DNA from 2 places in the Microbacterium sp. AC026 genome. Region 2 is predicted to be linked to the other one. Evidence: riboswitches for the same ligand, from Rfam matches in the RefSeq annotation. Region 2 holds a riboswitch; the other holds the start of a gene.
The links. A riboswitch is a leader RNA that binds a small molecule or an ion and turns the genes downstream of it on or off. The one in region 2 is predicted to bind thiamine pyrophosphate.
Positions count from the first base shown of each region.

Region 1: another riboswitch for thiamine pyrophosphate. It lies ahead of ACZZ93_RS12880 (ECF transporter S component); the one in region 2 lies ahead of thiM (hydroxyethylthiazole kinase).

Region 1 is NZ_OZ409857.1:2,568,982-2,573,390, reverse strand. It holds gene ACZZ93_RS12890 (energy-coupling factor transporter transmembrane component T family protein) at 1-136, opposite strand, end outside; gene ACZZ93_RS12885 (ABC transporter ATP-binding protein) at 133-1,593, opposite strand; gene ACZZ93_RS12880 (ECF transporter S component) at 1,590-2,246, opposite strand; TPP riboswitch at 2,240-2,349, opposite strand; gene ACZZ93_RS12875 (D-alanyl-D-alanine carboxypeptidase family protein) at 2,584-4,020, shown strand; gene ACZZ93_RS12870 (ABC transporter ATP-binding protein) at 4,009-4,409, opposite strand, start outside.
Region 2 is NZ_OZ409857.1:3,494,916-3,499,324, reverse strand. It holds gene thiD (bifunctional hydroxymethylpyrimidine kinase/phosphomethylpyrimidine kinase) at 1-833, opposite strand, end outside; partial or broken gene thiM (hydroxyethylthiazole kinase) at 830-1,677, opposite strand; TPP riboswitch at 1,668-1,761, opposite strand; gene ACZZ93_RS17760 (NAD-dependent epimerase/dehydratase family protein) at 1,783-2,745, opposite strand; gene ACZZ93_RS17755 (DUF402 domain-containing protein) at 2,808-3,374, opposite strand; partial or broken gene pheT (phenylalanine--tRNA ligase subunit beta) at 3,655-4,409, opposite strand, start outside.

The sequences.
Region 1 (4,409 bases), 930 kb from region 2:
CGACGGATGCCGACACCACGTCGATCGTCAGCACGAGGGGCAGGGCGATGAGAAGCGCCGCGATGAGTTTCGCGAGGGCCGAGCGCGGGGCGATCGGACCGGATCGTTCGACGCGGGCGGTCAGCGGATCGATCATCGTCCCACCTCGATGCGCCGAGCGTGCAGAGCCTCGAGCACGGCCTCGTCATGACTGATCGCCACGATCGCCGTGCCCTCGTCGCGCAGACGTGCGATCAGGCCGACGAGTTCGGCCCAGGTCGTCGCATCCTGCCCGAAGGTGGGCTCGTCGAGCACCAGCATCCGGGGCCGCGTGGCGAGGGCGGCGGCGACCGTGAGCCGCCGCTTCTCTCCGCCCGACAGGGTGTAGGGATTGGCTGCGGCGAGCGAGGTGAGCCGCAGCCTTTCGAGCAGGTCGTCGACTCGGGAGGCGATCTCGGCGTCCGGCAGCTTCAAGGCCCGCGGCCCGACCGACAGCTCGTCGCGCACGGTCTTGGCGAGCAGCTGGTGCTCGGGCGTCTGCATGACCGACGCGATGCGCGTGAGCAGGGCGCGCGACGACCAGTGGATGGGATCGGGCTTCTCTCCGGCGGCGAGGGGCGGCAGAGCGGCGACCCGACCTTCTTCGACCGGGATCAATCCCGCGAGCGTGAGCCCGAGCGTCGATTTGCCTGCGCCGTTCGCACCGGTGACCCCGAGCACCTCTCCGGCGCGCACATCGACGTCGAACGGACCGGCGACGGCGAGCCCGCGCCTGCGAGACACAGTGAGACCACGGGCCTCCAGCAGCGTCGCTCCCGGCCGCTGCGCCGGTGCGGGCGGGACGGCGGGCGGGTGCCCGGGAACCCAGACACCGGATGCCGCGAGCTCCGCGCCCCGAGCGCCCAGGACCGCGTCCGGGCTCCCGTCGGCGAGCACGACTGTGCCATCGGGCTCGGCGCCGAGCACGATCACCCGGGTCACGAGCGGCAGCCAGATGTCGATGCGATGCTCGATGACCACGAGGGTCGCACTCGTCGCATCGAGGGCGGCGGCCACGGCATCCCGTACGTCCCGCACCCCCTCGGGGTCGAGGTTCGCCGTCGGTTCGTCGAGCAGGATGGCACCCGGTCGCATCGCGAGCACGCCGGCGAGGGCGAGGCGCTGCTTCTGACCGCCCGACAGCGCGGCCGTGGATCGATCGAGGTCGACGTCGAGCTCTACGGCGTCCAGCGCCGCGCGCACCCGCTGCCAGATCTCGTCTCGGGGTACGCCGAGGTTCTCGCAGCCGAAGGCGACGTCGTCGCCGACCCTCGCGAGGATCGTCTGCGTATCGGGATCCTGCAGGACCATCCCGACCCGACCCCGGGCGTCGGTGGGCGGCACGCCGTCGACGAGCAGCGCACCGTGCGTCTCGCCCTCATCCGCACCGCCGAGCACCCCACCGAACCCCTGGAGCAGCGTCGACTTGCCCGAGCCGGAGGCGCCGAGCAGCAGCACCCGCTCCCCCGGCTCGATGCGCAGGTCGACGTCGCGCACCGCCCAGCGCCGTCGCGTCGCGTACCGCCACCCCCAGCCACGGGCTTCGAGGGTGGCGGGCGTCGTGAGCGAGCTCACACCCGTGCGGTGACCTCGCGGCCGGCGGCGAACCGGCTGAGGGCGCCCGTGGCGGCGAGTCCTCGGGCGATCAGCCACGCCCCGAGCCCGGCGATGACCGCACCCGAGATGGTCGTCGAGACGATGTAGACGCTCGTGAAGAGCGTGTCGGCGCCGGCGTACCAGAGGATGCGGTCGTTGATGCCGCAGGCGAGACCCGCGCCGGCACCAGCCAGCATCGCGACAGGCAGCCGCCAGACGCCGTACAGGAAGATCAGGAACACCAGCTCTGCGCCGAGACCCTGCACAAGGCCCGAGACGATCGTGAGCGGGCCCCACGCGTTGCCGACGAGTGCTGAGATGATCGCGGCGACCAGCTCGGTGTACAGAGCGGCACCGGGCTTGCGGATGATCAGGCCGCCGAGCACTCCGGCGATCAGCCAGGGGCCAGCGAGCAGGCCCTGAACACCGGGGAGCAGCGGCGTCAGGATGCTGCTCGGCACCTCGTAGCCGACGTTCCAGAGCAGGAAGATCATCGCGCATGCGACGGCGATGACACTCGCCACGACGATGTCGACGACCCGCCAGCGCCAGAGCTGCGGGCGACCGAGGCCCGTCGATGACTGCGTGGCCGATGCCGATCCCGTGGTGGATCCGGACGTGGATGTACTCATCTGTGACTCCTCCCTGCGCTGGCATGACCCAGATCAGGTTCGACGGTCGAAGCGCGATTCGCTCCCTCTCAGCCCGGCTCGCCGGACTCCCGTGGTTGTACCCACGATCTTACCCAGAGGCGACACCCCGCGTCCTCTCCCGCTGCAGCGACACGGATCCCCGCACGAGTTCGGTACCGTGAGGAGGTGACCGCTCCCGATTCCGCCGAGGCCACCGCCTCCGCCGTTCCTGCGGATGACGACGTCTCTGCGATCTTCACTCCTGAGGCGACTCCCCCGCGCAGTGGGCGGAGGAAGACAGCGGCGGCACTCCCTGACGTGGGTCGACCCGGTCGACGTGGCCCAGCACCCGGCGACCGACGCGCTCGATGACGCGCCGGCCGTGGAGAGCGGCGGTGCGCTGCTGACCGGAGCGCACCTGCGCCCGGCGATCGCCCGGCCCGGCGTGCTGGTGCCGCTCGGCGTCGTCGTCGGCTTGCTCGGCACCTACGCCGGATCGGCCATGCTGTGGCCGTTGCACGAGGTCGCGCCGACGGTTCAGGCCGTCGAACTCGCCCCCGTCGCGGCGCCCGCTGCCGCGATCACCTTCCCTGCCCAGGGAAGCGCTGCCGTGGGGATCGGCGGCATCGGTACGACGTCGTCGTCGCTCGACGCTGCGGCGATCGCAAGCGTCACCAAGGTCGTCTCGAGCTTGATGGTGCTCGAGCGGATGCCCCTCGCCGTGGGCGAGCAGGGCCCCGAGTTCTCGTTCACGCGGGCCGACAACCTGGCCTACTGGGACTATCGCCTCTCCGACCAGTCCGCGCTCGACGTGCCCGTGGGCGGCACTCTCACCGAGTTCCAGCTCCTCCAGGGAACGCTGCTCGGATCGGCCAACAACTACATCGACCGGCTCTCCGCGGAGATCTGGGGTTCCCCGTCGTCGTTCACCGCCGCAGCAGCGGTGTGGCTGCGCGACCGTGGTCTCGACGACATCACGATCATCACTCCGTCGGGCTTCGACGACCGCAACCGGGCCACACCCGAGTCGCTCGTCGCGTTGGCCGAGATCGCGATGCAGAACCCCGTCTTCGCCGGCATCGTCGGAACTCCGTCGGTCGATCTTCCGGGTGCGGGCACGGTGGTGAACACGAACGGGATGCTGGCGGACCCCGGCGTCGTCGGCGTCAAGACCGGCACGCTCGGCGACAGCTGGAACCTGTTGACCGCGAAGGTCGTCACTGTCGACGACACGACTGTGCATCTGTACGCGTCGGTTCTCGGTCAGGCCGACGACGCGCAGCGCCTCACGGAGACCCGTTCGCTGTTCACGCAGGTCGAGACGGCGCTGGAGCAGCAGACTCCCGCCGTCGCCGAGGGCACGGTCGTCGGCACCGTCACCACGGCGTGGGGCGCGAGCACCGATGTCGTCACTGATGCGGATGCCGATGTGGTCCTGTGGAACGGCGCCGTCGCCGAGGCCTCGACGGACTTCTCACTCGGCGACAACCGCGAAGCGGGCGACGAGGTCGGCACGATGACGAGCGTCGGGCCGTTGAACACGGTGACGACGTCGCTGTCGCTCGCCGACGATGTCGATGCCCCGAGCCCGTGGTGGCGGCTGACCCACCCCTCGAACTCCTCGGCATCACGGCCGACCAGCGCTGACGCGTCGTCCCTCCAGCGAAAGCCCGACGGACGCAGAACGCCTCGCCTCCCGGGATTCGGGAGGCGAGGCGTTCTGTCACTTCAGGGGCTCTGTCGCTTCAGGCGCTCTGGCGCTTCAGGCGCGTGAGGAGCCTCCGGCATCCGGCCGTTCGACCACTGCCTGCGCGGCCGCTGCCTCGGCAGCGGGAGTCTGCGCCCCCACCGAGACGCCGACCTGTGCCGACGCAGCCGCGTCTTCGGCGTCGCCGCTCATGACGACCGGAGTCGAGCCGGTGAGCGCGTCCTCTGCGTCGATGTCGGTCGCCGCCTGTTCGAACTGCGACTGGTAGAGGCGCCAGTAGGCGCCCTGCGCGGCGATGAGCTCGTCGTGCGTGCCCTTCTCGACGATGTCTCCGTGCTCCATCACGAGGATGAGGTCGGCATCGCGGATGGTCGACAGGCGGTGCGCGATCACGAACGACGTGCGTCCCTGTCGAAGCGCCGCCATCGCGTGCTGCAGCAACAGCTCGGTGCGGG
Region 2 (4,409 bases):
AGCTGCTGCCGGAGGAACTCGGCAGGAGGCACGTGCACCGCTCGGACTCCCCTGGTGTTCTGCGCCGTGAGCGCCGTGACAGCCGCCATGCCATAGCCCCCGTTCGCGGCGATCGACTTGAGATCGGCCTGGATCCCCGCCCCGCCCGACGGGTCGCTCCCCGCGATGCTGAGCACGCGAGGTGTGCCCGAAGCCCTCCATCGGCTGAGGAATGCCCGGGCCGTCCTCGTCGGATCGACGGCGGCGCAGATGGCGGAGACGACGGCGAGCCCCGCCGCACCCGCATCCCGAAGGCGCTCGATGTCGTCGATTCCCACGCCGCCGATGGCGACGCATGGCAGTGCGGTCCTCGCGGCGAGCGCACCGAAGCCGTCGATTCCCAGGGCCGGCGGGTGATCCGGCTTAGTGGCGGTGGGACGGATCACGCCGACGCCGAGATAGTCGACCGTTCCCGCCGGCAGCGCGGCCACGGCGTCGAGATGCTCCGGCGTGTTCGCCGTCAACCCGATGATCGCCTCGGGTCCCAGCCGCTCGCGTGCCCGCAGCACCGATACGTCGCCCTGGCCGAGGTGCACGCCGTCGACCCGCGCTCCCTTGGCGCGAGCGATCAGCGCCGCCTCGACGCGGTCGTTCACCACGAGCAGTGCACGGCCGTCGATCACCCGAGAGAGCTCGATCAACTGATCGGCGGTCTCGGCATCCGTCGCGCCCTTGTCGCGCAGCTGGACGATGCGCACGCCCCCGTCGACGGCGAGTCGCACCGTCTCCGCGACGCCCCGCGCGCCGCAGAGGGTGGGATCCGTGACGAGATAGAGGGAGAGGTCCGCGATCACAGCGCGTGCTCCTGCACACGCGCGGCGAGGGCGAGGTCCTCCGGCTGCACGGCGGCGAGCGCGTCGAGCAGTGCGACGGCGAAGCTGCCGGGGCCCGCGGCCCGCGCCGCGGCACGCTCGGCGGCGATCGTGTACACGAGGCTCGCCGCCGAGACGGCGGTGAGCGGATCCGCAGCGGTCGAGCGCGCCGCACCGAGGAACGCCGCCATGACGGCGCCCAGCGCGCATCCGCCGCCGGTGACACGGGTGAGCAGTTCATGACCGTTCGCGATGCGGAGCAATCGTGCTCCATCCGTCACCAGGTCGACCGGTCCCGACACCGCGACCACCGCGCCGTGCCGCGAAGCGAGTGCGAGTGCCGCTTCGGCCGCGGCATCGGTCGTGTCCGTCGCATCGACGCCGCGCCCCCAGCGCTGAGCCCCGCGAGGGCGAGGATCTCCGAGGCGTTCCCCCTGATCGCCGTGGGGCGTGCGTCGGCCAGCTCGTGCGCGAGTGTCGTGCGCACCGGCAGCGCGCCGATCGCGACGGGATCCAGCACCCACGGAGTACCTGCGGCGAGGGCTCCTGCCGCGGCTTCACGGCTCGCCGCACGCTGCTCCGGAGTCGGCGTACCGAGGTTGATCAGCACCCCGGAGGCCACCCCGGCGAACATCCCCGCCTCACCGACGATGTCGACCATCGCCGGCGCCGCGCCGAGGGCGAGCAGCACGTTCGCGGTGAAGCTCGTGACGACGCTGTTGGTGATGCAATGGGTCAAGGGTGGGCTGTCGCGCAGCCCTGTCAGGAGCTCAGCCGCCGAGGTGGCCAAGGTCGATTCGGAATCAGGACGCAGACGATCGCTCAACGCGACATCCCTTCGCTAGTACGAACTAGATCAGGTTCGACGGGTCTGTTCTCAGCCGCGGATGCGGCACCCCGTGTCACTGATCGCAGTCTAGCGAGGCCCCGATCAGTCGATCAGCTGCAACAGCGCGAGTTCGTCGGCGCGAGTGAGCCCTGCCCGCCGGTCCCGATCGACGCCGCGCGCCTGCTCGTCATCGACCACGGCGGCGATCGTCTCGTCGAGCGGACGAAGCCGACCTCCTGCCGCGCGGTAGCGGGCGTTCGACCTGGTCATGAATCCGGTCATCTCGCTCGGCAGCCACAGCGGCAGCGACCGCTCCCCCGCCCAATACGCCACACCGTGCTCGACGAGCCAGGCGTCAGATGCCGCGACCGTGTCTCCCCGGTGCCCCGCACGTCTGCGCACGGCATCGAGGACCTCGCTCAGCCGATGCCGATCGCCGATCGTGTTGATCACACCGGTGGCCCTCGTGGTGGTGACGAACTCTGACAGGTCGTCGACGTCGATCACCTGCACGTCTCGCCCCTCGACAGGCGGAACCAGCACGGGACCGTCCTCGGCACGCAGAAAAGCGGCAGCCCAGTACCCGAATCGATCGCTCGGGTCGTCCGCCCCGACGATCAATCCCGGGCGCACGATCAGGGTGCGGTCGCCTAGTTCACGCACGGCGTCCTCGGCGGCCACCTTCTGCCGGCCGTACTCGTCGTCTCCCCTCTCAGCCGGCGGATGCAGCGTCGCCGACTCGTCTGCACCGACGGTCTCCTCGTCGGAGTATGCCGACATCGACGAGACGTACGTCCAGCGGCCCGCTCGCTCACCGAGTGCCGCGACCGCAGCGGAGACGTGGGCCGCGTTCGACGAGACGTCGATCACGTGATCCCACTCTCGACCGGACACTGTATCGTAGGCGTCCGCCGCGTCACGATCGGCCAGCACCAGGCTCGCGCCCTCCGGAGACGGGCGTCCTCCGCGCGCCAGACACATCACCGTCGCCCCGCTCAGGAGCAGCCGTCTGGCGATGCGGCCGGACAGCCAGCCGGTGCCGCCGAGGATCAGAACATCCGTCATGACCCCATGCCACCATCTTCGCCGCGCGAGGGGAAGGGTCTTCCGCTCAGGGCGGATGCCGGTCAGCTCGTGCGAAGATCCGACAGGCCGGACAGTTCCGGGACCGTCCACGAGGGATCCGGGCGCCAGTCGCGCCATTCGGCGTCGAACGGCCAGTCACCGTGATGGAAGGACTCGATCGCCGCGTCCGCGTGTCGTTCGATCTGCGCGGCCTGCTCAGAGGTGAGACGTCCCTGCTCGACGGCCGCGATCACCTCGTCCTCGTCCTTGAGGTGCACCTGACCGTCCGCCTGGATCTCCACGTCGAGGATGTGATCCGACGAATACGTGTCGCGGTCGGTGCGCAGATGCGCGTTCTCGAGATTCACGTACCACCCGGCGAACTCCCACTCGGGACCGCTCACATCGCTCCAGAACAGCCACACCGACCACGCCACACCGGCCGGAGCGATGCGGAGGATGCCGTTGCCCCACCACTCCTCCACGATCCGGGTACGCGGATCGAGCCACCGACGCTCGAGCGGAACGGTCCGGATGCGCTCGCCCGCCGGAGTGCCCTGTCCCTCCTGGAGCGTGCCCGGAGCGAGCCATGCCACCAGACCGCGTTCATCGTCGCGGACCACCCGCATGGGCGTGATGGTCGACGCATCGCCGGGCTGCCAGCCGGGCTTGCGGTAGTGCCAGGAGATCTGGTCGCCGGGTTCGAGGAACGGCGCTTCACCCATCGGTCGGACACCATCGGGAACCGCCGCGGGAGTGCTGTGGGGCAGGATGCTCATCCCGACACGGTACCTCGCAGGTCCACCGCGCTCAGGTCGGCTCGGCGGCGTCGGCAGCATCCCGAGAGCACGCGCACGCGGACCGCACCGTTCGAGTGCGGTCCGCGTGCGGGTCGGTTCAGGCGGAGCTTCAGTCGCGCAGGGTCGCGTCGAAGCGCTCAGCTGCGACAGAGACACCCGCGAGCTTCGCCTCTGTCGCCTCGGCTGCGGTGAGCGTGCGGTCGTCCGCGCGGAAGCGCAGCGCGAAGGTGAGACTCTTCTGACCATCCGCGACGCCGTCCCCCGGTAGTCGTCGACGAGGCGGATCGACTCGAGAAGCGCACCGGCGCCCTCGGTGAGCGCAGCGCGCACGTCGCCCGCCGGCACATCAGCGCCGACCACCAGCGACACGTCCTGTGTCGCAGCGGGGAAGGTCGACAACGAGGCGGCGACCGCACGGTTCCCGCCGAGCGCGATGACCTCGTCGAGGTCGAGCTCGAGCACGATGGCACGACCGGGAAGGTCTGCTCCGGCGGCGACCTCGGGGTGGAGCTCGCCGACGTATCCGATCTCGACGTCGCCGACGGAGAGCACGCCGGTGCGTCCGGGGTGCAGCGCCGCGCGCTGCCCCTGCACCACATCGAGGTCGACTCCGGCTGCAGCCGCGATGACTCTGGCGGCGTCGAGCGCCTCGGAGAGCCCGTAGGGCTCCACGGCGCGTCCCGGCTGCTTGGTCACGACGTTGCCCGTGAACAGCGCCGCGACATGGCGGTGCTGCGGTGGGATCGACGCGTTCAGCTCGGCGAGCGTGTCGTCCGACGGACGCTCGCCGAGCGGCGGCACCTCGTCCGTGCCGTACTCGACACCCGGCTCGGGCAGGAACACGACTCCGGTCTCGAACAGCGC